DNA from 4 places in the Shewanella sp. AS16 genome. Region 4 is predicted to be linked to each of the others. Evidence: predicted binding sites of a transcription regulator. Region 4 holds the regulator's gene; each other region holds the start of a gene.

Region 1 (7,082 bases), on a different contig from region 4:
TCGGCCGGGCATTGCAGCAGTTCATTGGTGAGATACAAGGTCAGGCAATCTACCAGTATCACCCTGTTCGCCGCCGCCAAGGCCGTCAGCGCATCGGCCAGGGCCAGCGGCACTTCGTGCAGCTGCCAGTCGAGGCCCCCCGCCTGCCGCTGGCGGCGATGACGGGCAATGCGCGCCGCCATCTCCCCGTCGCCGGCGGTGGCCGTCGCCAGATACAGGCACTCACGGCCCTCCCGAGCCAGGGCCTGCACCAGAGATTCGCCGTAGCGGCTCTTGCCGCTGCGGGCACCGCCCAACACCAGATGTATCATAGGGCATTCCCCATGGCCAGGAGCACCAGGTAACAACCCAGCTCGGCGAGCTGCTGGGCCGCCCCCAGAGTATCGCCGGTATAACCCCCTATCTGCCGCCGGAATAGGGCCACCAGCAAGCAGCGGATCAGCCACAGGGCGATAAGCAGGGCGAAGGCAACCACACCCTTGAGACACAGGAGCAGCAAAAGCCCGGTCGCCAGCAAGATCAGCAGCTCGTCGATGCCCTGTGTCTGGGCCAGGGGCCTGGACTTGCTGCTGTCATCGTCACGCACATAGGTCTCGGTGAAGATGATACTGGCCGCCAGCACCCGGCTGAGGCAATGGCCCAGCACCAGCGCCCACACAGCCACCATGGGGGCATACAGGGCCAGCTCGACCAGCAGCTGCCACTTGAGCAGCAGCGCCAACACCAACGCCAGAGCGCCATAGGTGCCCAGGCGCGAGTCTTTCATTATGCTGAGCTTGGCGGCGACACCCCAACCACCGCCGAAACCATCGGCGGTGTCGGCCAGGCCATCCTCATGAAAGCCGCCGGTGAGCAATACCCCGGCGATCATCGCCAACAGGACGGCCACCCCGGCCGGTAACCACAGCTGACTCAGCCAGAATACAGAGGCGCAGCACAGGCCTATGCACAGGCCCACCAGGCCGAAGTAACGGCTGGCCTGGTTGAGCTTGTCGCCATCCACCTCGACCCAGGAAGGCATGGGGATGCGGGTGAAAAATCCCAGGGCCACGAAGAAGAGATCGCTCTGCCTGTGCCAGTTATGCTTGCGTGACATGGAACATCCTTAACCTTGTTGATACTTATGCTACCCAGCAGGCTTGGCTGCCAGCCTGTCTACTGCCTGTTACTGACCCGTTAATCAGACGACCGAAGTCACCCCGGCCTCATCGAAGCTCGCCATCTGGTTGTAGAAATTCGCCGCCGCCTGCACCAGAGGCAGGGCCAGCGCGGCGCCGGTGCCCTCCCCCAGCCTCAGTCCCAGGCTCAACAGGGGTCTGGCCCCCAGCTCGGCGAGCAGCAGCTTATGACCGCGCTCCTCGGACTCGTGGGCGAAGATCATATAGTCCCTGGCATTGGCATTCAGCCGGACCGCCAGCAGGGCCGACACTGTGGCGATGAAACCGTCGACCAACACCAGCATCCCCAGCTCGGCCGCCGCCAGCATGGCGCCCGTCATCTGCACTATCTCGAAGCCGCCGAGGCAGGCGAGGACTCGCAGCGGATCCGGCTGCGCCTGGGCCTGCCCGGATGTCAGCGTATCCCCATGCAAGGCCAGCGCCCGGGTCAGCAGCGCCCTCTTGTTGGCCAGCGCGGCATCGTCTATGCCGGTGCCGCGGCCGACACAGTCCGTCAGCGGCAATCCGGTCAAGGCCGCCATGACAGCCGCCGCCGAGGAGGTATTGCCTATGCCCATCTCGCCCAGGGCGACGAGGTTGACCCCGGCCTCATGGTGGCGGGTCACCAGGGCGCGCGCCAATGTCAGCCCCTGGGTCACCTGGTCCTGGGTCATGGCGGCCTCCAGATGTATCGCGCCCGTGCCTGCCCCAAGACGCTGTGCTACCAGGCCAGGGGTTGGCGGCAGCGGCTCGAGGATGCCGCAGTCTATGACCTCCAGCTCATAGCCCAGCTGGCGGCAGAACACATTGATGGCGGCGCCGCCGCCGAGGAAGTTATGCACCATCTGGGTGGTGACAGCACTCGGGGCTATCGATACCCCATGGGCGGCGATGCCGTGATCTGCGGCAAACACCAGCATGGTCGGCCTGCGGATCGCCGGCGCCTCCTTGCCCAGCACCCTGGCCAGCTGCAACGCCAGCGGCTCAAGTTGCCCCAGGGCCCCAGGCGGTTTGGTCTTGTGGTCTATCCTGTGCTGGATCTCGGCGTCGCCGGCATGGCTGAGGGCGGGAATGTTGAACATGACTACTCACTCTAAGGTTAAGGCTGCTGTTAAGGGCTATCTTGGCTGGATGAGGGACCCGCCCTAGCCGTAGCGGCCGCGGCGACGCAGCACGAACAGGAAGAACACGCTGCCGATCGCCGCGGTAATGATGCCGACCGGCAGCTCCTGGTTGCCCAACAAGCATCTGGCCAGCACGTCTATCCACACCATGAACAGCCCGCCCACCAGGGCCGTCAGCAACATGGGCTGCCGGCCGGGAAACAGCAGTCTGACTATATGGGGGATCATCAGGCCGACGAAGCCTATGCCACCACAGCTGGCGACCAGGATGGCGGTGATCAGCGAGCATAGCAGCAAGATCCCCAGCCGCAGCTTGGGCACATTGACCCCCAGGGTATGGGCCGTCTCATCCCCGGCCTGCAGCGCCAGGATCTGGCGCTTGAGTGCCAGTATCACCACCAGGCTCAGGCTCACCACCAGCAGGGGCAGAGACAGCAGGGCCCAACTGGCCTTGGCGAAGCTGCCCAGGCTCCAGAAGAGCACAGAGGCCGTGGCCTGGGGACTGGCGAAATACAAGAGCAAACTGGTGAAGGCGCCGAACATGAAGGAGGTCGCCACCCCGGACAAGAGCATGCGCTCGACCTGGCTGCCGATGCCGAGCCCGGAGAGCAGCAGCACCAGGAGCACAGACAGGCTGGCACCGCAGAAGGCCCCCAGCGGCAGGAGCAGCCACATCAGCAGCGACAGCCCTGAGCCGGCAGACAGCCCTGAGCCGGCAAGGCCCGGGTCGACGCTGAACCCTGAGCCCGCCAACAGGCCGGTGCCTGTGAACAGGGTCAGCATGACCACGGCGCCGAACGAGGCCCCGGAGCTGATGCCGAACAGATAGGGATCCGCCAGCGGGTTGCGGGTCACCAGCTGCAGCACGGCGCCGGCGATCGACAACCCGGCCCCCGCCACGAAGGCCAGCACCGTCCGCGGCAACCTCAGCTCCAGCACTATCCGCTCCGTTATCGCACTCGGTTGGCCGATATCGAACAACTTATGTCCCAGCACCCGCACCACGTCCAGCATGCTGATGTTGGCGGCTCCGAAGCTGGTCGCCAGCAGCGGCGTCAGCAGTGCCAGCAAGGCCAGCGCCAACAGCAGCCAGCCCTGCAGCGACAAGGGGGTGAGCAGCAAGCCCAGAGACGCTTTCAAGCCCCCTTTCAATGCCCGGTCCTCAAATTTCTCAGTCGATTGCATCTTGGGTTCCCTGTGTCATAGCGGCGCTGTAACCGTAGAAGTAGCTGATCAGCGGCTTGCCATGCTGGGGATGGGGCTGCACCCGGCAACAGACGCCGAAGACCTCGGCGATGCGCTGCTCCGTCAGCACCAGATCCGGGGTGCCGCTGACGATGCAACGGCCCTTATCCAGCAACAGCAGGCTGTCGCACAGGGCGCTGGCGAGGTTGAGATCATGGATGGAGGCGATGACGCTGATCCCCAGGCTGCGCACCAGTTCGAGGATCTGAATTTGGTATCTGATGTCCAGGTGATTGGTGGGCTCGTCGAGGATCAGCAATTGGGGCCGCTGCACTATGGCACGGGCGATCAGCGCCCGCTGCTTCTCGCCGCCGGACAGGTGTTCGTACTGCTGGGCCGCCTTATGGCTCAGGCCCACCCTCGCCAGTGCCTGGGCTATGTCGGCCTTGTCCGCCCGGCTGGTGCCGTCGAACGGCCCCTTATGTGGGGTCAGCCCCATGGCCACCAACTGAGTGGTGCTCATGTCGAAATAGTGGGGGGTATCCTGCTGCACCACGGCCACCCTGCAGGCGAATGCCTTGGCGGCTATGCCGGCTATGTCCATGCCATGCAGGCAGATCTCGCCTGAGGTAGGCCGGATAAACTTGTACAGGCAACGCAACAGGCTGGACTTGCCGGCGCCATTTGGGCCTATGATGCCCAGCATCTGCCCCTGGGTCAGTCCCAGGCTGATGCCGGACAGAATGGCCTTGTCGCCGAGGCGCCAGCTCAGATCCGAGACAGACAGGGCCAGGGGCAGGGTCCCGGTTTCGGCGACTGTCATCGCCGGCGACCTGCGAGGGGCAGCGCCGCCATGGCAAGGGCCATGGATAAAAATAGTGTCATCTTAAGCTCCCCCGAGTCACCCGCTCGAGCACAGTGATGGAACCGGCGCAGCGCTGCGACGGCGTACAAACCCAGGCAGGTATCCTGACTCGTGTGGCAAGAAGGCCGACCTCCTTGCTCCACACTCACAGTTGCGGGCACAGTTCGGGCTGGCGGCAGAGGTTGCCGTTCCCCGATTCCCTGTCACGCCGGGTTGATGGCGGCGCTTGGCCAACCATCCCCGACACCTGGGTTCATTTACCCCGGCCAGGCCGGGGACGGATTATTATCCGGCTTTTACATCAATAGGCAAGACGCTTAGCTTCCGGGCCAGTGCAGCCGGTAGCTGCAGGCGGCCTCGCGCTCATCGTCATGGCTCCAGAACACCTCAAGGCGCACCAGGGCGGCGTAGGGCAAAGCCAGGCTATGGTAGAAACCGGCACTCGGCGCCACCCCCAACACCCGCGCCAGCAGATGGCGCATCACCCCGCCGTGGGTCAGCAGCAAGGCGGTCTCAGGCCCGGCCGGCGATTCAGCGGCGGCGGAAGAGGCACGGCGCAGCGCCGCCAGCACTGAGGCGAAGGCGGCATCCACCCTGGCCTCGAAGGCCGCCATGGACTCGCCGCCCGGCGGCGCTGCCGCCCAAGGGTCTTGCCAATAGGCGTCGAGCGCCCCTGCCTGGCTGAGATACAGCCGCTCCCAACTCTGCCCATCCCAGTCACCGAAATCCAGCTCGCGCAGGCCCGGGAGTTCCTTCGGCCGCCAGCCGTCGGCGGCCAGCTCGGCGGCGAAATCGGCACAGCGACGCAGTGGCGAGCTGTACAGGTGCGCCGCCCCCCAAGCCAGTGTCTCATGGCCAGGCGCCGGCACCTGGATCTGAGCCTGCACCTGGGCCAGAGCCGCCCGCATCTGCGCCCGCCCCTGCGCCGTCAGGGCCACATCCGTGCGGCCGCGCAGTATGGCACCGCCCTCGCATTCGCCATGCCTGAGTAAGAAAATCTGTGCCCGTTGCATAACACCCCGATAGCGTCAGTTTTCCGGCCGCAGTCTCTGGCCGGGAAAAGAAGTGCCGCGCCGGGGGCCGGGCTAACATTGACCTTGCCCTCGAGCGATTATGTCGCGTATTATGGACGTCTATACGTATGTATGTCCAAAAGTAATTAACGACGGCGACATTTTCCCGTCGAAATCCAGACACCATACGCTCGATTCGGTACTTTTAACTTAGCACTCTTAACTGAGCACTCTTAACCGAGCACTCTGCAGGTAACGACTTATGGCGACAGCGACTCCCATCACATTGCAACAGGCCCAGGCCCTGACTCAGGCGCTAAGAGCCCAACTGCAACAAGGCATACTGATCCTCGATGGCGCCATGGGCACCATGATCCAGGACCACAAGCTGCAAGAGGCGGATTACCGCGGCGAGCCCTTCAAGGACTGGCATTGCGACGTCAAGGGCAACAACGATCTGCTGGTGCTGAGCCAGCCAGGGCTCATCAAGCAGATCCACCTGGACTACCTCAATGCCGGCGCGCACATAATAGAGACCAACAGCTTCAACGCCACCACCATAGCCATGGCCGATTACGACATGCAGGCCCAGTCCAGGGACATCAACTTCGCCGCCGCCCGCCTCGCCCGCGAAGCCTGTGATGAGGTGACCGCCGCCAGCGGCATTCCCCGCTATGTGGCCGGGGTGCTTGGTCCCACCAACAGGACCTGCTCCATCAGCCCGGATGTGAATGACCCAGGCTACCGCAACGTCAGCTTCGATGAGTTGGTGACCGCTTACATGGAATCCACCCGGGCGCTGATTGAAGGCGGCGCCGACATCATAATGGTGGAAACCATCTTCGATACCCTCAACGCCAAGGCGGCGCTGTTCGCCATCGAATCCGTGTTCGACGAGCTGTTCGGCGTGCCTGCCGATGGCAGCCGGGAACGCCTGCCTGTGATGATCTCTGGCACCATCACGGATGCCTCGGGCCGCACCCTCACGGGCCAGACGACCGAGGCCTTCTACAACTCGCTGCGCCACATCAAGCCCCTGTGTATCGGCCTCAACTGCGCCCTTGGGCCCAAGGAGCTGCGCCCCTATGTGGAAGAGTTGGCGCGCATCGCCGAATGTTATGTCTCGGCCCACCCCAACGCCGGCCTGCCGAACGAGTTCGGCGGCTATGACGAAACCCCGGAGGAGATGGCCGACGTCATAGGCGAGTGGGCGGCCGAGGGCCTGCTCAACGTAGTCGGCGGCTGCTGCGGCAGCACCCCGAAACACATAAGTGCCATACGCAACGCAGTGAGCAAGCACTCACCCAGGGTGATCCCCGAGATCCCCGTCGCCTGCCGCTTGTCCGGGCTGGAACCCCTGACCATAGACGCCCAGTCGCTGTTCGTGAACGTGGGCGAGCGCACCAATGTCACAGGCTCGGCCAAGTTCCTCAAACTCATCAAGGAGGGGCTGTTCGAGAAGGCGCTGGACGTGGCTCGGGAGCAGGTGGAGAACGGCGCCCAGATCATCGACATCAACATGGACGAAGGCATGCTCGACGGCGCCCTGATCATGCACAAGTTCCTCAACCTCATCGCCTCCGAACCCGACATCAGCCGGGTGCCAGTGATGATCGACTCCTCCAAGTGGGAAGTGATAGAGGCCGGCCTCAAGTGCATCCAGGGCAAGGGCATAGTCAACTCCATCTCCCTCAAAGAAGGCGAAGCCAAGTTCATCGAGCAGGCGCGGCTGGTGAAG
Region 2 (7,082 bases), on a different contig from region 4:
GCCGGCAACGCTTGGCTGTACCACTGACGCTTGGGTTGCAGCCACTTGGGCCGGCACCGCTTGGGCCCCTGCCTGGTGGCGCTCTATATCTTCCTTGTAGACACGGCCATGCTTGCCGCTGCCGGCTACCTGGGCGATATCTATGTCCAGGGCCCTGGCCATGCGCCGTACCGCGGGGCTCGCCAGCGCCTTGCCTTGGGGCACGGGCGTTGCAGGAGCCTGGGCGTTGCTTGCCTGAGGCGATTGCACTTGGGCCTCTGTGGCGGGCGCAGTCACAGTGCCTTCGACTTCGATGGCGAACAACGGCTCATGCACTCGTGCCAACTGCCCCTTGCGATAATGCAGCTTAGCGATCTTGCCCGCCTTGATCGCAGGAATTTGCACTAAGGCCTTATCCGTCATCACATCGGCTATGGGTTGATCTTCAACGACGGTATCGCCCTCGGCCACCAGCCATTCGACCAGCTCGCATTCGACTATGCCTTCGCCTATGTCCGGCAACAGGAACTCTTCTATCTGACGGCCGGCGGGCTCGGCGGCTTGGGCAACAGGCGCAGCGGCTTGCATCTCGGGCGCTGCAGCTTGAACTGCAGGCGCCTCGCTGCCGCTCTCATCCTGCAACTCGACCGCGTACAGGGGCGCATGCACCTTGGCGATATCACCCTTGGCATAATACAGCTTAGTGACTTTGCCGGCGTGGGGAGCCGGGATCTGCACCAGGGCCTTGTCCGTCATCACGTCGGCTATGGGTTGATCTTCAACCACTGTATCACCTTCGGCCACCAGCCATTCGACCAGCTCGCACTCAACCACACCCTCGCCTATATCAGGCAAAATGAAATCTTTAATCATCCCAGGCTCCTAAAACTTGACTGACGCTTTGATGGCTTCGAAGGTCTTGAGCGCATCTGGCATGTATTCTTTCTCGTGGATCAAGGGGTATGGTGTATCCAGACCGCAGACCCTGGCGATGGGTGACTCCAGCGACAGGAAACATTCCTCTTGAATGGTCGCGGCAATTTCACCGGCGAAGCCACCGGTCAGCGGGGCCTCATGGTTGATCAGCAAACGCCCCGTCTTGGTGACGGACTGGGCGACTGTGTCCACATCCCAGGGAGACAGGGTTCGCAAATCGATGATCTCGCAGGAAATCCCTTCTTTCTCGGCCATATCGGCGGCCTTTTCGAGGATTTCCATCTGCGCGCCCCAGGCGAGCAAGGTGATGTCTTTACCCTGGCGTATCACCTCAGCCTTGCCCAGCTCAAGCTGGTAATCGCCGGCGGGCACTTCGCCCACGGAAGCACGGTACAGCCGCTTGGGTTCGAAGAAGATCACCGGGTTGGGATCGCGGATAGCGGCCAGCAACAAGCCTTTGGCCTGCTCCGGATTGCGGGGCACGACCACTTTCAGTCCGGGCGTCTGGGTGAAATAGGCTTCCGGTGACTGGGAGTGGTAATGGCCGCCGGCGATACCACCGCCATAGGGGGTTCTGAAGGTCAAACCGCCGACGTCGAACTGGTTACCGCTGCGGTAGCGGAACTTGGCGCTCTCGTTGACTATCTGATCGAAGGCCGGAAAAATGTAATCGGCAAACTGAATTTCGGCGACCGTTGTCATGCCGTTGGATGCCAGACCATTGGCGAAACCGGCAATCCCCTGCTCCGTCAACGGGGTGTTGAAGCAGCGCTCACGGCCAAACTTCTCCTGCAGACCCGAAGTGGCGCGAAATACCCCACCGAAGTGGCCCACGTCTTCGCCAAACACCAACATACGCTCATCGGCTTCCATCGCGATCGACAGCGCATCATTGATGGCGTGTAACATATTCATTTCTGCCACGGCTTATAGCCTCCCTGCGCTTTTGGGATAAGATTGCGGATATTTTTTGACATGCTGTTTGAGCTCGGCCAGCTGCTTCTTCAGCAGTGGCGTTGGCGTGTCGTAGACGTCTTCGATGATCTCGTCGAGCATGGGCACGGGCAGCTTCTCGGCTACCTTCACCGCCGCCAGCACTTCTTCGCGATAGCGCTCCTGCAACTTGGCATCCGTGTCTTCCGCCAGCCAGCCCTTGTTCTGCAACCAGAGCTTGAAGCGTTTGACCGGATCGTGTTGCTGCCACTTGGCCTCCTCGTCCTTGGAGCGATAGCCCGAAGGATCATCGGAAGATGAGTGGGCGCCGAGGCGATAGGTCATGGCTTCGATGAGCACAGGGGCGTTATGCTCCAGCGCATAGGCACGGGCCTGCTGGGTCGCTGCCAATACCGCCAGCATGTCGTTACCGTCGACGCGTATGGTATGCATGCCATAACCCACACCGCGACTGGCGATGCCATTGCCTGCATACTGCTCTTCGGTCGGGGTGGAGATGGCGTAACCATTGTTGCGGCAGAAGAAGATGGTTGGACTCTTGAGCACGGCGGCCATGTTGAGGCCGGCGTGGAAGTCCCCTTCCGAGGCCGCTCCTTCGCCGAAGTAGCAGATGGCGACGTTGCGCTTGCCCTGCATCTTGAGACTGTAACCTACGCCCGTTGCCTGAGGGATCTGCGTGGCCAATGGCGAAGAAATGGTTTGATAATTCAGCTCGGCGGTGCCGTAGTGGATAGGCATCTGCCGACCCTTGCCCAGATCTTTCTCGTTGCTGAACATCTGGTTCATAAACTGTTCTGTGGTGAAGCCCCTGAATCTCAGGGCCGCATGTTCGCGGTACTGAGCCAGGATCACATCATCAGGCTCCAGCGCGGCACAGCTGCCGACGATGGCGGCTTCTTCGCCGGTACAGGTCATGTAGAAACTGATCCTGCCCTGGCGCTGGGCACCGAGCATGCGCTCGTCCAATACCCGGGTAAACACACAGGTATCATAAATTTTTTCCGCCAGCGCCTGGTCAATGACAGGTAACACGGCGGTTTCATAGGTGGTACCGTCGGCCTGAAGGATTTTTAGGGTAGGAATATGTAGCGATTCCTTATCTAAAAAGCTGACACGGTGCACTGTTTCTGTATTCAGTGTTGCGTTGCTCATATTCTGCTCTTGTTATCTCGTGGCGGCCGGAAAGCACCGGCCAGCCCAATTTATGCTAATATGCAGGCGAACATTACGTTAACGTAAACTACCTATCAACTGTTACCTCCCCGCTTCACGCAAGTTAGCCCTCATCGCCTTGTATATATTGGTTTACAAGCTTAGCGCACATCGGCGTTGGTGGCGGGTATAAGGCAAATCACGGTACGTTGCCCCACAGGCACCTTGGCATTGGGAAAGACTATGGCTTCGCTGTCATGCTCGACCTTTATCTCCTGTCCGCCGTCGCGTGCCAGCACATAGCCCTTGGGAAATGCACGGAAGTTCTCGACATCATCGGCGAAGGTAAACTCGAAATCCTCATGCTGCTTATTGATCACCCGGCAGACCTGATACAGGTTAACCTGGGTGGCGTCGAAGCGCGCCAATTCCAGCGGCCGGTCACAGATGAGCCGTGAAAGCATTTCATAGGTGGCCACGAAGCGCGTCATGTCATTCTGTCCCATGGGATAGACCTTACCCAGTTCTATGGTAAAGGCATCGGCACCATAGAGGTTGGCCGAGGCGTAACTGAAGGTGGTTGTCGGCTCATGGTGGAACAACACTGTATCTACCCCGCTGGCGGCGAGGAACATGATCTGCTCCGCACTGTAGGGCTTGCCCTGGGTATAGGGATAGATGGCGAACTTTTCATGCTTGGAGACGCGGATGGCGGTATGCAGATCGTAATGAATCCGCTGACGACCGGCTTGACTGTCGTTAAAGAAACGCGCGACATAGGCTTCCAGTTTCTTGGCCCTGACCCGCTCAGGATTCACCAGCCCAGGCCCGCTGGAATGCGCGCCACTGAACAGGCGGTTCATGTTTTCTTCGACTATGCGGGTGCCGTTGTTGATCGCATCCGGGTTGCCGAACAGGAACATGACGCGCTGTTTTGCCATGATTTTTTCTGATAGCAACTCGGCTATCAGGCGATTGCATAACTCTATCGGGGCCGTCTCGTTACCATGCACCCCGGAGGACAGTATGATGTCTTTCCCCTGGCGCTCCTTGGGCTCGAACACTATGACGCCCGTGTCCCAAATATCCACCCGGGTATGCTGACCCAAGCTGAAAGACAGAGGCTGGTCCAGTTGCTCAGGGTTGGCCAGGGTGAGTGCTAAAAAATCCTTCGATGCTAGCAGGGTTTGTAACACGGCATGCTCCTTAATCTTATTCTGGTTCCTGTGTGCGTCGCTTTGTGCATAACTTAATCCGGGTTGACTCAGGCTCTGCCAGAGTGCAGCCGCAGAAGGCTTTACACCATGAGTTCGGGGATCCGATATCCCCAAAACTGCCGCTAATACTAACACATGTTTTTCAAGAACATCTCAGGCAAATGTGCCATCCGCCAACGACGGTTTATCTTTGGCGATAAGGAGCTGGGCATTCCCCCAGCCTGCTGCCGGCGGCGCTGTGCTATCCACCTCATTATTCTATCTAGCGCACTGTTTTATTTACTGCACTGTTTTATTTACTGCACTGGCCTATCCACTGAACTGTTCTTTCAACGGCGTTGTGCCTGTTCATGTAGAGCACCGACTAGCGCCGTTTTGGGTGCGAGCCAAAGCCACAAGTGCAAGCATAAACCCCAAGCTCGACAGTCTTTGAGGATTATTGGCTCTCGATAGCCTTTTAGGGCTTGCTTTTATGCCGGAGTTAAACCACAATCTTTAGCCATCTAGACTTCTATATTGGTGAGTTATGGCGTTAGCAACTTTCGGTGCCGGCTGTTTCTGGGGCGTGGAATACTTTTTCAAGCGGGTCGAGGGCGTCAGCCGGGCGACCTGTGGCTACATGGGCGGCAATGATCAGGCGACCAGCTATCAGGAGGTCAAGACAGGCACTACGGGCCATGCCGAAGTTGTGCAGGTGGAATTCGACCCCGAGCGGGTCAGCTACGACAGCCTGTTGCAGGTCTTCTGGCAGAATCATAATCCCACCAGCCTGAACATGCAGGGGGGTGACATAGGCACTCAATACCGCAGCACCATTTTCTTCCATGACAAGGAGCAGAAGGCACAGGCCGAAGCCTCCAAGCTGGCGCTGGCCCGCAGTGGCAAATGGGGCCAGAGGCAGCTGGTGACCGAGATAGTGCCGCTGCAGCAATTTCACGAGGCCGAAGAGTATCACCAGGATTATCTGGATAAGAATAACCTGCCCAGTTGCCACCTGAGTTATTGAGTGGCATAGGGGCATTGAAGCTGCCTGCGTAAGCCGACAAACATAAGGCCCTCATTCGAGGGCCTTATTGCAGTGGACTAACAGCTACCTCACCCCTTGAGCGCGGCGCCAATCAGCTCCTGGGCTTCACTCAGTAACAGTTCCAGATGGGTCTGACTGATGAAGCTCTCGGCATAGATCTTAAACAGGGCTTCTGTGCCCGATGGCCGCGCCGCAAACCAACCGCTCGCCGTGGTGACCTTGATGCCCCCTATGGCGGCGCCATTGCCGGGTGCCTGGGTCAGCACATTCTCTATCTTCTCGCCGGCGAGACTATCGGCATTCAAACTCCCTGCATTCAGACCGGCAAACTTTGCCTTCATCTTGAGGCTGATGGGACTGTCTATCCTGCGGTAATAACTGGTGCCAAATTGCGCCGCCAAGGCCTGGTAACGCTCGGCCGGGGTCTGACCCGTGACCGCCAGGATCTCCGCCGCCAGCAGCGCCAGGATGAAACCGTCCTTGTCTGTGCACCAGGTGCTGCCGTCACGGCGCAGGAAGGCCGCGCCGGCACTCTCCTCGCCCCCGAAGGCCAAGGTGGCATCGCCCAGGCCAGCGACGAACCATTTGAAACCGACAGGCACTTCCACCAGCTTACGCCCGTGATGGGCACAGATTTTGTCGATCAAGGCACTGGAGACCAAGGTCTTGCCTATGCCCAGCTCGGGTGACCATTGAGGCCTGTGGGTCAGCAGATAGTCTATCGCTACCGCCAGATAATGATTGGGATCCATCAAACCACTGCCGGGGCAGACTATGCCATGGCGGTCGTAATCGGGATCGTTGCCGACGCAGAGATCGTATTCATCCTTATGGGTCAGCAGGCCCGCCATGGCATAGGGCGAAGAGCAATCCATGCGGATTTTGCCGTCTTTATCCAGCGGCATGAAGCCGAAGCAGGGATCCACACTGTCGTTGACCAGGCTGATGTCCAGGCCGTAATGCTTGGCTATCGGCTGCCAGTAATAGATACCCGAACCGCCGAGGGGATCCACCCCAAGGCGCACCTTGGCCGCGGCTATCGCCTGCATGTCTATGACCTGCGCCAGGTCCTCCACATAGGGAGTCACAAGATCTCTGGCCTGCACCAGGCCTGTGCCCATGGAGATACCATAATTGACCTTGCGTACCCCATCGAGCTGCCGCTCCAGGTAATGATTGGCGCGCTGCTCTATCCAGGCGGTGATCTCCCCTTCTGCCGGGCCGCCATGGGGAGGATTGTATTTGATGCCGCCATCCTGTGGCGGGTTATGTGATGGGGTGATGATAAGCCCATCGCATAAGCCAGCGGTGCGCTCCCGATTGGCGCACACTATGGCGTGGGATACCACAGGTGTTGGGGTGAAACTTTCCCCCTGCTGCACTATCACCCGAACCTGATTGGCGCACAGGACTTCGATGGCGGAGATATAGGCGGCATAGGACAGCGCATGGGTATCCATGCCCAGCACCAGCGGCCCGGTGATCCCGGCGTTATGCCGATAATCCACCACGGCCTGGACTATGGCCCAGATGTGTTGCTCGTTGAAGCTGGCGTTGAAGGCCGAGCCCCTATGACCCGAAGTACCGAAGCTGACGCGCTGGGCTACCTCTTTGGGATTGGGAACAACCCGAAAATAATGGCTCATCAGCTTAGGAATATTGATCAGATCCTTCTGTAACGCCTTTTGTCCCGCTCTTTGATGAATGGTCACCGTCTGCTCCTGTATTATCTGCAACCTTGATGCACTGAAGTTTGTTGTTCGAACCACGTACCTGGACTGGAAAACAATGAGGGCAAGCCTGCCGGCTCGCCCTCG
Region 3 (7,082 bases), 120 kb from region 4:
GGCCATAGATGCCCTGGCGACGGTTCTCGGGGCGGATATAGACGCTCTGGATCCAGTAATAATCCTTGGCGCGCCAGTCGCTCCACTCGAAAGTCACCAGCAATGAACCTGCTATCTCGCCGGCTATCTCGGCCACCAGATAGAACCCCTTCTCGGCTCGCTGCAGCAGGGTAGTCACCCCCAGGGTGAGCGTGGCCTCGTCCAGCCGTAAACCTTCGGTTTCTGCGGCCATGGCCTGATTGAATGCCACCAAGGCCGGGACATCGGCGAGTTCGGCTTTACGTATCTGCATCTGGGTTCCTTGTTCTCTTGTCTGGGCTGCGCTCTGGCTTCGGTGCTCTGGCTTCGGTGCTCTGGCTTTGCTGCCATGGCTTGGTTGTTATGCTTGCGGGACACCTTCAGCCGCTACCGCATCGGCGCATGGGACTGCACTTTAGCATGGGACTGCACTTTAGCATGGAACCGCACTTTAGCATGGGACTCGCGGGGCGTAAATTTCCCCTGCAGCGCCCGGGCGGCATACGACCCGGGTCCTGGCCTGCTAAACTTTACTCTGGTGCTGACGGCTTGGATGTTACAGGGCGGGTGATCAGGGTACAGACAGTATGGCGCAGACAGTATGGCACAGATAAGAGACACAGACGGGCATGGCAGCCACCCCCCCGTCAGGGCCGAACCCGGTACCGCCGGGGTGCGGCATCCGCTGCATTTTTGCTTGACGCTGCTGACGTTCGGTCTCTGGGGCATAGTCTGGTGGCGACTCATTCTCAGGGACGAAGGCAAGGCGGCCTCCTGGTTTTGCGGCTTCGACGACGCCTATTGGAGTTACCTTATCGAGCGGGAGCAACCGCCGGCGGCCCTGCATAGTCTCAGCATAGGCGCCAAGGCCAGTGGCCGGTTTTCAGCCTGAACGGGAATATCTGTCCTTAGAAAAGCACGCTCAGACAAGAACGGCGCCGCAGTTGCGGCGCCGTTCTTCAATCATTGTTGTTCCTGTCTCAGCAGCAGCAATGGCCTGCCCTTGGCATCCAGCAGGGCTAATTTATCGCCCTTAAGCTCGGCGGCCGCGACCAACACCATCGCCTGCATCAGGCTGCTTTCCTGGGCCATCAAGGCATCGACGCAGGCCTTCATGGTCGTGCCTGCGGGTGCGAGTGTGAGCCTTTCACCTTGCTGTTGGTATTGGCCAAAGAAATTGTTGCAGCTATTGTTGCCCGACAAGCTGCCGTCGGCGGCGAAGCTGAGTTGCGCCGGGCTGTAGTCCAGGACGGCCTTGTCCAATATACGTTCGACATGCCAATGGCCCATCAAGGCGAGATCCTCAACGTCAGGATTTGGGCTGCTTTGGCAGGCTGACAGACCTAAAAGAAGTGTGCCGAGAAAGAGTGTCTGTTTTATCATGATAGATCCTACTGTTTTTGCGGCCTATAGTGTACAAGCTTAACCCCGAATGAAAAGTGGTTTACTCTGGCTTTCGAGATAAAAACTGATGAAAATGCTGAAAATTGTGCATTGGCTTGGATGCTTCATGCTCCTTTGTGGCTCGACTGTATACCTATTGACCGATTGGTCGCTGGAACTGCAGGGCATGCTACTCATCGCCACCTCGATAGGCCTGGGATTGGTGTTCATGTCACCCTATCCTGTGGTCTTGGTTATCGAATGGATGAAGCGCCAGCAAGAGCTTAACTAGCCTGGGATGCGCCCGAGACTCGAGTGGGTTCGGCCTGGCTTGGCTATGGCTGATTTTGATTATGGGTTTGTTGATTGGGTGAAACATAAAGGACTGAAACCGGATGTGGATTAAATCTGAAGTACTGGAAGGTGAATTTGTCGTATTGGAGCCCCTGGCTGAGGCCCATGTGCCGGCGTTGGCACAAGCCGTTCGGGATGGGGAGTCCTGGAAGCTGTGGTTTGCCAATGTGCCCGCGCCCGGGGACATGGGCGCCTATGTCGCCAACGCCATGGCGGCGGCCGCAGACGGCGATATTGCCTATGCCGTGCGGGCAAAAGCCACGGACAAGATTGTCGGCACCACGCGCTACTACCAGGTCGATGCCGGCAACAAGCGCGCCATGCTGGGTTATACCTGGTATGCAGATTCGGTGCGTCGTACCCCAATAAATACCGAGTGCAAATTGTTGCTGCTGAACAACTTGTTCGAGTCCTGTGACGCTATCGCCGTCGAATTCAGGACGCATTTCTTCAATCTGGCCTCCCGCGCCGCCATCGAACGCTTAGGTGCCAAGCAGGACGGCATACTGCGCCATCATATGATAATGAAAGACGGCTCCCTCAGGGACACAGTGATCTATTCCATCGTCGCCGGCGAGTGGCCGGCGGTAAAACGCAATTTACTCAGCAAACTGGGACTCAGTCAGTCGAGCTGAGCACCGGCCAAGGTTCAACCCGGACGGATAGGCTATCCTCAGAGGAGTGTCTTCTCGGATAAGTGAGTGTGCTCTCAGATGGGGCAGTCTATGCTGACGGTATTTTTGGTTAATGGCTTGATCATCGCCCTGGCCGTGCTCATTCACTACGAGTTCCTCTATCGCATGTCTGTGCTGATCCCCAGAATGAAGTTGAAACACAGATTCAGGATAGTCTGCGGCGTGTTTGGCGCCATCATAGCCCACAGCCTGGAGATCTGGCTGTTTGCCCTGGGTTACTATCTGTTGCCACACTTTCGGGACTGGGGGCATCTGAGCGGTAACTTCAGTGGCTCTCTGCTCGATTGTGTTTATTTTTCCTATATCAGTTTCACCACTCTGGGGCTGGGTGACATAGTGCCCCATGGGCATATCAGGCATCTGGTTGGCCTCGAAGCCCTGACCGGCCTGCTGCTGATCACCTGGACCGCCTCATTCCTGTATTACGAGATGCAGCGCTATTGGGATAATAGGTGAAGTGCCGGGCTGTCGTTTCGGCAGCATGGCTGGTATCCTGCCGTTAAATTCAGCCCTAGAGGCAGCTTGTAACTATGTTCCACATCAGATTGGCCAGAGCGGAGGATGCCGATACCCTGGCACGGCTGGAGCGCCAGTACCTCAAGGATGAGCTGGCGGCAGGCAGTGGCGAGGGCTTTCAGGGCCAGGCCTTCTCCAGGGCCGAGCTTGGCGAGTTGATCCAAAACCACTGGCTGCTGGTGGCTGAGCTGGCCGGTGAGATAGTGGCCTATGTGATCGCCGGTCGCTGGCAGTTTTTCGAGACCTGGCCCATCTACCGGGCGCTGTTGCAGCGCTTGCCCAGGCTAACGGCCGATGATCCCGCACTCGGTGGCAAGCATGGTCTCAGCCGCAGCAACACCTGCCAATATGGCCCTGTGTGGATTAAGAAAGAGTGCCGGGGCCAGGGGATCTTCGAGGCCCTGCTGGCGCGCTTGAGGCAAGAAGTGGCGCCGAGTTTCCCCTATATGCTGACCTTCATCGCCGAAGATAATCAGCTGTCCTATGCGGCGCATGCGGGTAAGGGCAAGATGCGGGTGCTGGATTATTTCGGCTTCGCCGGCCGGGACTATTATCTGCTCCTGAGCGAGTCGAGCTGAGCCCGGCGCTGGTGCCAAGAATAGACAGACATAAAAAAACCGCCCATGGGCGGTTTTTTTAGTATGACTGCGGTCAGGCTCGATTACAGACCCGCGTCGGCGCGCAGGGCTTCGGCCTTATCCGTTTGTTCCCAAGGGAACTCGTTGCGGCCGAAGTGGCCGTAAGCGGCAGTCGCCTGGTAGATGGGGCGGGCCAGGTTGAGCATTTCGGTCAGGCCGTAAGGGCGCAGATCGAAGTGCTGACGCACCAGTTGGATCAACCGCTCTTCGGATATCTTGCTGGTACCGAAGGTTTCTATGCTGATGGAGGTTGGCTCGGCCACGCCTATGGCGTAAGACACCTGCAACTCACAACGGGCTGCCAGGCCGGCGGCGACCAGGTTCTTGGCCACGTAACGGGCGGCGTAGGCGGCGCTGCGGTCAACCTTGGAGGGATCTTTACCCGAGAAGGCGCCACCACCGTGACGGGCCATGCCGCCGTAGGTGTCGACTATGATCTTACGCCCGGTCAGGCCGCAATCGCCCATGGGGCCGCCGATAACGAAACGCCCAGTCGGGTTGATGAAGAACTTGGTGTCCTTGTTCAACCATTGTGACGGCAGCACCGGCTTGATGATGGTTTCCATCACGCCTTCGATCAGCTCGCTCTGGCTGACGCTGTCGCAATGCTGGGTCGACAGCACTATGGCGTCTATGCCGGCAATCTGGCCATCTTCATAGGCGAAGGTGACCTGGCTCTTGGCATCCGGACGCAACCAGGACAGGGTGCCATCCTTACGGACTTCGGACTGACGCTTCACCAATGCGTGGGCATAGGTAATAGGTGCAGGCATCAAAATATCGGTTTCGTTACTGGCGTAACCAAACATCAGCCCCTGATCGCCGGCGCCTTGCTCACGGGGATCGGCCCTGTCTACACCCTGGTTGATATCGGGTGATTGCTTGCCTATGGCGTTCAATACCGCACAGGAATCGGCATCGAAGCCCATATCCGAGTGGGTGTAGCCTATGTCGCGTACCGTCTTGCGGGTCAGCTCTTCTATGTCGACCCAGGCAGAGGTGGTGACTTCACCACCGACCAATACCATGCCTGTCTTGACATAGGTTTCACAGGCGACGCGCGCCTTGGGATCTTGCGCCAGAATGGCGTCGAGCACAGCATCAGAGATCTGATCTGCAATTTTATCGGGATGACCTTCTGAGACCGACTCAGAGGTGAACAAGTGCTTTGCCATAATTAGGAAAATCTCGCCAGTAACAATTTAAACGTGTAGAAGCATCTACATCTAGACGGCCATTTTAGTGGAAATCGCCTGCCATGACACCCCCCAGAGCGAATATTTGTGCAATATCCCCCCAAGTTATGACTCGGGTAGGGGGGCTTCAACTGGGCGGATATGCTTTACCCGGCTGAATTCTATCGTGTTTTCATCTTGCCTGCGCCGCGCCGTCGCCTAAGCCGCCCCAGGCAAAACCCGGGCAAAAGTAGCCCCCGAGTGGGCTAGTGCCGGCCTTGGCCTCCATGGCGGGCAGCCAGCCAGGTCTGCAATCGGCCGATGATTAACATTTACCCTTGATAATCAACACATTTATTTAACGCTGTTTTCACTGTGGCCAGGTCCGTCTTGGGCATGGGCCGAGCTCAGGCCTTTGCCAGCCGGCGCCGGGAGAACCCGGGCGCGAATTTTAATTTGCGTCACGGGGCCGGGTAGGGGAAAATATGGCTCCAAATTGCCCGCTAGACCTCACACACAAGCAGGAGAGAGCATGTCTTCCCGTAAAGAACTCGCAAACGCTATCCGCGCCTTAAGTATGGACGCAGTTCAAAAAGCCAATTCCGGCCACCCAGGCGCCCCCATGGGTATGGCGGATATCGCTGAAGTGCTGTGGAATGATTTCCTCAAGCACAACCCGAACAACCCAAAATGGGCAGACAGGGACAGATTCATCCTCTCCAACGGTCATGGCTCCATGCTGATCTACTCTCTGCTGCATCTCACAGGCTATGCGCTGCCGATAGAAGAACTGAAGCAATTCCGTCAGTTGCATTCCAAGACTCCGGGCCACCCTGAATACGGTTATACCCCAGGGGTAGAAACCACCACAGGCCCGCTGGGCGCAGGCATAAGCAATGCCGTGGGCATGGCGATCGCCGAGAAAACCCTGGCGGCGCAGTTTAACCGCCCGGGTCACGACATAGTAGATCACTTCACCTATTGCTTCCTCGGCGACGGCTGCCTGATGGAAGGCATCTCTCACGAAGCCTGTTCACTGGCCGGTACTCTGGGCCTGGGCAAGCTTATCGCCTTCTGGGATGACAACGGCATCTCCATCGACGGTCACGTCGAAGGCTGGTTCACAGACGATACCCCCAAGCGCTTCGAAGCTTACGGCTGGCATGTGATCGCCGGCGTCGACGGCCACGACAGCGACGCCATTCGCGCCGCCATCGAAGCCGCCAAGGCGGTCACCGACAAGCCGACCATGATCTGTTGCAAGACCATCATAGGCTTCGGTTCGCCAAACAAATCCGGCAGCCACGATTGCCACGGCTCGCCACTGGGTGATGCCGAAATCGCCGCCGCCCGCGAATTCCTCGGTTGGCATTACCCTCCGTTTGAGATCCCTGCCGATGTCTACGCAGGTTGGGATGCCAAGGCTGCGGGTGATGCCCGTGAAGCCGCCTGGAACGACAAGCTGGCCGCCTACAAGGCCGCCTTCCCCGAGTTGGCCGCCGAGTACGAGCGCCGGGTGCTGAAGGGCGAATTGCCTGCCGACTTCGATGCCAAGGCCCAGGCCTTCATCCAGGAATGTCAGGACAAGGCCGAAGGCATCGCCAGCCGTAAAGCCTCGCAAAATGCCATAGGTGCCTTCGGCGCCATGCTGCCAGAGCTGCTGGGCGGCTCGGCGGATCTGGCCGGCTCCAACCTGACCCTCTGGTCAGGCTCCAAGGGCATCCAGGACGATCCTGCCGGTAACTACATCTATTACGGTGTGCGTGAATTCGGCATGAGCGGCATAATGAACGGTGCCTCGCTGCATGGTGGTTTCATCAACTATGGCGCGACCTTCATGATGTTCATGGAATACGCCCGCAATGCGGTACGTATGTCGGCCCTGATGGGCATACAGAACATCTTCGTCTATACCCATGACTCCATAGGTCAGGGTGAAGATGGCCCGACCCACCAACCCGTTGAGCAACTGGCTAACCTGCGTATGACGCCTAACATGGCGGTATGGCGCCCTTGCGATGCGGCCGAAACCGCCGTGGCCTGGAAAAACGCCATCGAACGTCGCAGCGCACCGACATCCTTGGTGTTCAGCCGTCAAAACCTCAAGGCCCAGGCCCGCAGCGCCGAGCAGTTGGCCAACGTCGCCAAGGGCGGTTATGTGCTCAAAGATTGCGCCGGCACGCCGGATGTTATCCTGATCGCCACCGGCTCTGAAGTACAGCTGGCGGTCGATGCCGCCGCTGCCCTGACGGAGCAAGGCAAACAGGTGCGCGTCGTGTCCATGCCGTCGACCACTGAGTTCG
Region 4 (7,082 bases):
GGCCGGCGCCCGGACCGCGGATGATCAGCGGATTGCCCTGATAGAAGGCGCTGCGGATCACGAACACGTTGTCGCCAGGGGTCAGGTTGGCATAGGGATGATGCCTGTCCACCCATTGCAGGCCGACCTCGGCCTTAAGCTCAGCGTCCAGGCTGTCGAGCGAGGCGACATACCTGAGCACCTTGTTCTGCTCGGCTGCGGCGGCAAACTGCTGCAACATATCCCTATCCAGCTCGGCGATGCGCGCGACAAACTGCTCCAGGGGCAAGCCGGCGAGCGCCTCAGGTACCAGGGAATTGAGCTGGATATCCGCCAACTCCAGCTCCAGACCTATTTCGCGGGCGAGGATCAGCAACTTGCGCTGCATGTCCCGCCCCGAGAGATCGTCCCTGGGATCCGGCTCTGTGATCCCCAGGCCCTTGGCCTCAAGCACAAGTTCAGAGAACGGCTTGCTGCCATCATAGTTTTCGAACAACCAGCAAAGGGTACCGGAGAAGATGCCACCGACGGCCTGGATCTTGTCACCGCTGTTATGCAAGTCGTTGAGCGCATGCTGAATGGGCAGGCCCGCACCACAGCTGGCGTTATAGCGCCAGAATAAGCGTCTGTTGCCCAGCTGTTGTTTCAACTCACGATAGAAGGCCAAGGGACCCGAGCCGGCCAGTTTGTTGGCGCTGACCAGGTGAATGCCGCGGGCGAAGAACTCGGGATACTGCAGGGTCAAACTGGCGCTGGCGCTGATATCCAATGCCACCAGCTCATCACAGTCGAGCCCTTGCAGTTGTTCCAGGAGTCGATCGAATTGCCAGGCACAGGCGTTTGCCTCGAAGTCTGAGCGCCAATTGGCGGCATCTATGCCTGTGTCACAGAGCAGCGCTCTTTTCGAGCCGACCAGGCCGAGGAGTTCGACGCTGGCCTCGAGTTCGTTACTGAGTCCTGCGGCCGCACGGCCGAACAAGTCTATCCAGGCCTGACCTATGTTGCCGACGCCGAGCAGCACCACCCCTATGCGCATTCTCGGACCGGCGCAGCGGCGGTGTACCTTCTGGGTCAGGAGGTTCACCTGTGCCTGGGGCACCAGGGTCACCAGGCTGGAGTCACCCGAATACAGGGGCCTGGCATCGCGGCTCAGCAGCCGGGCGAAGCTGCGTCTGAAGTTCGCCGCATCGGCGCTCACCAGCGCCACCAGCCCCAGCTGATTGTCGACCCTGAGATCTTCGAGTGCGAGTTCGGCCGCCAGGGTTTGCAACAGGGCCGATACCTGCTTCTCATTCTCCTGGGTGAAGGCCAATTCGACCCTTTGCTGCGCCAGTGACCAATGGGCCAGGGGCATCAAACCGGCTTGCTCGAGCAACAACAACAGTTCGCCCAATTCATGGCTCAGCTTGAAATTGAACAGTGAAACGCTACTCAGGCTGGTCACCACAGGGGCACTGGCCGATGAGCTCTGTGGTGCTATCAGGGTAAAGTCCGTGTGTGATGCATAGCTGGAGCGCACCGCCAGGCTGACGCGGGTATCAAACAATGGCTGCAGGGTGCGGGAATGCAGCACAGGCGAGCCCAGGCGGGCCAGGCGATCGGCTTCGGCCAGCGACATGCTGGCAAGCAGCTTGGCATCGTTGATCTTGTTGGGATCTGCGTTGAACACCCCTTCCACATCCGTCCATATGGTCACCCTCTCTATGTCGGCCAGGCTGGCGATCAGGGTGGCGCTGAAGTCGGAGCCGTTGCGCCCCAGCAGCAAGGTGTCACCCCGGGTATTGGCGCAGATGAAACCTGTGATCACCAGGCGCTCGTTGGGATGGGCGGCCAGCAAGGCCTGCAGCCTGTCCCTGGAGTCGGCCACCCGGATCTTGGGCACGGCGCCCTCGTCGGCGATCAGCAGGCCACAGGCATCCACATGGGAGGCGGCCACACCCGATTCGCGCAGCAGCGCCGCCATCAGGCGTGCCGACCAGCGCTCACCGAAGCTCACCACCTGGTTGAGCTGGTAGTCGTTGCGCAGCTCCAGCGACAACAGGCTGATCAGCTGAGCCTTATCCGTCGCCAGGCGCTCACGCAGTTCCCTGGCATGCTCGTTGGATAACAGCTGTTCGATCAGATTCTGCTGATAGGCTATCAGCTGTTGCAGCTCTTCCTGCCATAGCTGACCGTCGTCGCGCAGCGCCAGCAGCTTATAGAGGAAATTGGTGCTCTTGCCCGCGGCGGAGACCACCACGAGATCGTCGCTGTGGCCATGGGTCAGCAAGATATGCACCACCCGGCGGTAGCAATCTGCGTCGGCCAGACTGGAGCCGCCAAATTTGTGCAAATGACAACGCGCCATGGGTTACTCCTTAATCAACGTTTTAACTTAGTGTTACCGGCGACAGGCGGCGACGGCCGCCAGGCCGGCACTGATATCGGCCAAGAGATCCTCGCCATCTTCGATACCGACGGACAGCCGCAGCAGGGTGTCCTTGATGCCGGCGTCGCAACGCGCCTCTGGCGCCATCGCCCTGTGGGTCATGGTGGCAGGCACAGCCACCAGGCTCTCGACCCCACCCAGGCTCTCGGCCACGGAAAACAGCTTGAGCGCCCCGAGAAAGGCCACCAGTTCCGCCTCGCCGCCTGCGAGCTCGAAGCTCAGCATGGCACCGAAACCCAATTGCTGCCTGGCGGCTATGGCATGGCCAGGATGACTGGCGATCCCCGGGTAGTAAACCCGGCTCACCTGCTCGCTGGCCTGCAGCAGCTCGACGATGCGCTGGGCATTGTTCTGATGTTCACGGATACGCACCGCCAGGGTGCGCAGCCCCCTCAGGGTCAGGTAGCTGTCGAAGGCCGAACCCGTCAACCCCAGGGTGTTGGACCACCAGTGCAGGCGCTCGCCGATTTCAGGGTCTTTGGCCACCACGGCGCCGCCGACCACGTCGCTGTGACCATTGATATACTTGGTGGTGGAATGGAGCACCAGGTCGGCGCCGAGCAACAGCGGCTGCTGCAACACGGGTGACAGGAAGGTGTTGTCCACCAGCACCAGGGCGCCGACCTCATGGCTGGCACTGGCTATGCTGGCGATATCCACCACCCGCAGCAGCGGATTCGATGGGGTCTCCAGCCAGACCAGCTTAGGTTTCTGTGCTATGGCCTGGGCCAATGCGGCTTCATCCCCCTGATCGACCACGATCAATTTGAACGCTCCCTTGTTCGCCAGGTTGGTGAACAGGCGGTAGCTGCCGCCATAGCAGTCGTGGGGCACCACCAGGAGATCATCAGGGCCGAGCAGGCTGGTCACCAGGGTGATGGCCGCCATGCCGGTGCAGGTCACTATGCCGGTACTGCCATGCTCCAGCTTGGCCAGGGCTTCACCCAGGATACAGCGGGTCGGGTTACCCGAGCGGCTGTAATCGAACTCTCTGGGGTTGGTGTGACCGTCGAAGGCATAGTTGGTCGACAGATAGATGGGCGGCACCACGGCACCATGCTGAGTATCGCTCTCTATCCCCTGACGCACTGCCACTGTGGCTAATCGACGCTCAGTCATGTTCGGCTCCTGAAGGCTGGAATCACACCATAAAGATGTCTGGACGTCTAAATGTACCTAAGCCGGACAGTAGCGTCAATAAGAGTTTGGCCGTTTGGACGTCTAAACATAAAGAAATCCATTCCTAATCATGGTGAATTCGCAGCAATAATTTGACTGTGCTTCGTAAGGGGTTAAAATCTGCCCCGAATTTAAAGATTTTACAGGTGAGTGCATGACTGAATGGAATGGTGAATACATCAGCCCTTATGCTGAACATGGGAAGAAGAATGAACAGGTCAAGAAGATCACTGTCTCCATTCCTCTGAAAGTACTGAAGGTACTGACCGACGAACGCACCCGTCGCCAGGTCAACAACCTGCGTCATGCGACCAACAGCGAGCTGCTGTGCGAGGCCTTCTTGCACGCCTACACGGGTCAACCCTTGCCAGATGATGCAGACTTGTCCAAAGACGCACCGGACAGCATCCCGGCCGAAGCCAAGCGTCTGATGGACGAGATGGGCATAGAGTGGGAAGACATGGAGTAAGCATTTGCTTACCCGGGTCGAAAATACAAAGTAATAAACACAAAGGGATCGGATTGCGATCCCTTTGTGTCATCGGAATCTTAGCTTGTCCATGAGCCCTTCATGATAGAAGTCCACACCCTGGCGCTGGCGTCACTTATCATCTTCTTCGGCGCCCTGACCCAGAGCCTGATAGGTTTCGGCCTGGCTGTGGTCGCCAGCCCGCTGTTGTACATAGTGGATCCCCAGCTGGTGCCGGCGCCCGTGATCATGATGGGCTTCGCCATTTCCCTGCTATCCCTGTTCAGAGACAGAGGACATCTGGAGTTCGGCGGCCTGCAATATGCCCTGCTCGGGCGCATCCCCGGCGGCCTGCTCGGCGCCAGTCTGCTGCTGTTCGCGCCGCAACCCCTGCTCGGCCTGGCGATCGCTTTCATAGTGGCCATCGCGGTGCTGTTAAGCCTGTTCAGATTCAGCCTGCCGATCAACAGGATCAGCCTCTTCTGTGCCGGGGTCGTCTCGGGTATCTTCGGCAATATTGCCGCCATAGGTGGACCGCCCATGGCCATACTCTTGTCGGGCAAAGATGCGAGGCAGTTTCGCGCCGCCCTGTCGGCCTTCTTCATCTTCAGCTCGCTGATCGCCCTGGCCATACTGGCGCTGACCGGGCTGCTGCAAGCCAAGCATCTGTGGTTGTCCTTGCTCTTGCTGCCATCCGTGCTCGCCGGCTATCTGGTGGCGGGACGCCTGATTGGCCTGGTCAACAAAGACAAGACCAGGGCGGTAACCCTGATCTTGTGTGGTGTGAGTGCATTGGTATTGACTGTGAAGTCGAGCCTGAGCCTCTTGGCCCAATGAAGGGGAGCGAACCCGGCATCAGAAATGATAGGAAGTTTGCAACACAGCGCCCATCGCATCATCCGTGCCGTACATGCCAACCAGGTCCAGATTGAACACGCGTCCAAGGCTAACCCCAGTGCCTATGGAATAACGCCCGGCCGTCTTAGCCTCAAGATCTTGCCTATACCCGAGGCGCAATGACAACCAATCGGTCGCCCTGAGTTCACCGCCCATGCGCCAATACTGGCTACCGTCGATGTCGGCAAACTCATAGTGACGGGTCAGCTCTATGTCTGAGCTCAGGGTCAGCATGGACCAATCGTAGGCGATACCCGCAGTGACGCTGGGGGCGACCCTGTAGGTCTGTACCCGCCCCAGGGGGTCGACCCTCTCCAGCTCACGCCTGAACAGATTGCGGCCCGAGACGCCCAGAGTCAGTCCCTCGGTTAATTCCATGGCAACCCCGACATCCAGATTGAACCCGAGATCTTCGTTGCGGTAACTGTCATTATCTAACTCACCGGCCTCAAGGTTGTTGCCAGCCATGGCATAGTAATGACTGTCCAGGTATTGCAACCCGGGGGAGAGCCCAAGCATGACAGGCATGTTGACTATCGACAGCGGAAAACTCAGCGCTAAGCCGAGATCCGCCACTGAGCCTGCAGTCATCTGCCCCCGGGACAGCAAGTCGGTCTCCGCCGGCGAATTGCCGGGATCCAGGCGATGCAGATGGATGAAGCGGTCAGAGGTCGCCATGGCGTTGCTGCGGGCCTCATAATCGCCCTGAGCGCCATAAGATGCCGCGCAGTAGATAACTGAGCATGCCAGTGCCAACCACTTCAATTTCATCTCATTCATCCTCTTGCTTTTATCGTTTAAAGATAGCTCAAGGCCAGGGCGGCGCCGTAGATTTTTTCCGGAGCAACACATTTACCGCCCTGCGCTTGCAAGGCGAATGTGGCCAAGCTGCCCCAAGCAGGTAAATATGAGGATATGTAAGATGTTAAATGGACAATTTGGCACTCTGACCCGCGCCCTGTTCGAGCGGGAAAGCTGGGATGCTCCGCACGGCTATTGGCTGCGGTGATCCGCCGCCGGTTTATTGAGTAACTTACATTGCAGGGTCCGCCTGTGCATTCCCTGCCTGTACGGCTATTGGCAACGGTGATCCGCCGCCGGTTTCTTGAGTAACTTGCGCTGCAGGGTCCGCCTGTGCATTCCTTGACTGTACGGCTATTGGCTGCGGTGATCCGCCGCCGGTTTCTTGAGTAGCTTACATTGCAGGGTCCGCCTGTGCGTTCCCTGCCTGTACGGCTATTGGCAACGGTGATCCGCCGCCGGTTTCTTGAGTAACTTACATTGCAGGGTCCGCCTGTGCATTCCCTGCCTGTACGGCTATTGGCAACGGTGATCCGCCGCCGGTTTCTTGAGTAACTTGCGCTGCAGGGTCCGCCTGTGCATTCCCAATTGGCGGGCGGTGGCGGATACATTGCCCTGATTGGCACTGAGCACCTGCTGAATATGCTCCCATTCCAGCCTCTTGGGGCTCAGTGGCGCTTCATCGACCCATTCATCCAGTTCGCTCTGCCGGCTCGGCGGACTCATTTGTGCCAAGGCGGCCAACAAGGTCTGAGTGTCGACTGGCTTGGCCAGGTAGTTGTCTGCCCCGAGGCGAATGGCCTCGACCGCAGTGGCTATGCTGGCGTAGCCCGTCAGCAATATCAGGGTGACTCGGGGCAATAGCTGCCGCAAGGGCACTATCAATCCCAGGCCATTGGACTCTGCCAGTTTCATGTCGAGCAAAATATGGCTGGGTTTGAATTGACGCGCCGCCAACAGGGCCTCATTGGCATCATGGCTCAGGCGGCACTCGAAGCCATGACGCCCCAGGCGCCTGCCAAGCACTTCGGCCAGGGCCAGATCGTCTTCTATGATCAATATGCGGTTCATGCCTTCTCCTCCGCGAGCGAGGCACAGTCAGCTGCAACACCGGGCTCCATGCCGTCCTCCTCAGCGTCTTCAACCCGCAGCACAGGCAGCCAAATTTCCGCTACCGTGCCCCCCTCAGGATGGTTAGCCATGAGCAATTTCCCGCCGAGCCGCTCCAGGCTGGCATGGCTGAGCAGCAACGCCGCCCCCATGCCTTTGGGGTTACGCACCAGGCTGCTGCCGAGCTGTGCCAAGACTTCGGGAGCAATGCCCGGGCCA

Evidence for each region. The regulator MetJ, encoded in region 4, represses methionine synthesis genes. The targets are predictions, from matches to a motif close to TAGACGTCTAGACGTCTA.
Region 1: the regulator MetJ is predicted to act here: its motif matches at 5,458-5,475, upstream of metH (methionine synthase).
Region 2: the regulator MetJ is predicted to act here: its motif matches at 4,735-4,752, upstream of msrA (peptide-methionine (S)-S-oxide reductase MsrA).
Region 3: the regulator MetJ is predicted to act here: its motif matches at 4,824-4,841, upstream of metK (methionine adenosyltransferase).

Annotation. Positions count from the first base shown of each region.
Region 1 covers NZ_JAKCLK010000001.1:980,990-988,071, forward strand. Annotated here, with positions in the region: gene cobU (bifunctional adenosylcobinamide kinase/adenosylcobinamide-phosphate guanylyltransferase) at 1-311, opposite strand, end outside; gene LZP73_RS04400 (adenosylcobinamide-GDP ribazoletransferase) at 308-1,096, opposite strand; gene cobT (nicotinate-nucleotide--dimethylbenzimidazole phosphoribosyltransferase) at 1,181-2,239, opposite strand; gene LZP73_RS04410 (FecCD family ABC transporter permease) at 2,303-3,466, opposite strand; gene LZP73_RS04415 (ABC transporter ATP-binding protein) at 3,453-4,289, opposite strand; cobalamin riboswitch at 4,409-4,591, opposite strand; gene LZP73_RS04420 (histidine phosphatase family protein) at 4,649-5,344, opposite strand; gene metH (methionine synthase) at 5,607-7,082, shown strand, end outside.
Region 2 covers NZ_JAKCLK010000005.1:240,374-247,455, forward strand. Annotated here, with positions in the region: gene LZP73_RS14385 (dihydrolipoyllysine-residue acetyltransferase) at 1-852, opposite strand, end outside; gene LZP73_RS14390 (alpha-ketoacid dehydrogenase subunit beta) at 862-1,839, opposite strand; gene LZP73_RS14395 (thiamine pyrophosphate-dependent dehydrogenase E1 component subunit alpha) at 1,843-3,021, opposite strand; gene astE (succinylglutamate desuccinylase) at 3,183-4,217, opposite strand; gene msrA (peptide-methionine (S)-S-oxide reductase MsrA) at 4,765-5,244, shown strand; gene pgm (phosphoglucomutase (alpha-D-glucose-1,6-bisphosphate-dependent)) at 5,334-6,977, opposite strand.
Region 3 covers NZ_JAKCLK010000002.1:119,368-126,449, reverse strand. Annotated here, with positions in the region: gene LZP73_RS05410 (GNAT family N-acetyltransferase) at 1-292, opposite strand, end outside; gene LZP73_RS05405 (hypothetical protein) at 620-910, shown strand; gene LZP73_RS05400 (META domain-containing protein) at 982-1,401, opposite strand; gene LZP73_RS05395 (hypothetical protein) at 1,490-1,693, shown strand; gene LZP73_RS05390 (GNAT family N-acetyltransferase) at 1,797-2,390, shown strand; gene LZP73_RS05385 (potassium channel family protein) at 2,481-2,906, shown strand; gene LZP73_RS05380 (GNAT family N-acetyltransferase) at 2,981-3,544, shown strand; gene metK (methionine adenosyltransferase) at 3,628-4,779, opposite strand; gene tkt (transketolase) at 5,312-7,082, shown strand, end outside.
Region 4 covers NZ_JAKCLK010000002.1:242,974-250,055, forward strand. Annotated here, with positions in the region: gene LZP73_RS05910 (bifunctional aspartate kinase/homoserine dehydrogenase II) at 1-2,326, opposite strand, end outside; gene metB (cystathionine gamma-synthase) at 2,360-3,526, opposite strand; gene metJ (met regulon transcriptional regulator MetJ) at 3,741-4,055, shown strand; gene LZP73_RS05925 (sulfite exporter TauE/SafE family protein) at 4,158-4,892, shown strand; gene traF (conjugal transfer protein TraF) at 4,911-5,723, opposite strand; gene LZP73_RS05935 (response regulator transcription factor) at 6,270-6,824, opposite strand; gene LZP73_RS05940 (sensor histidine kinase) at 6,821-7,082, opposite strand, start outside.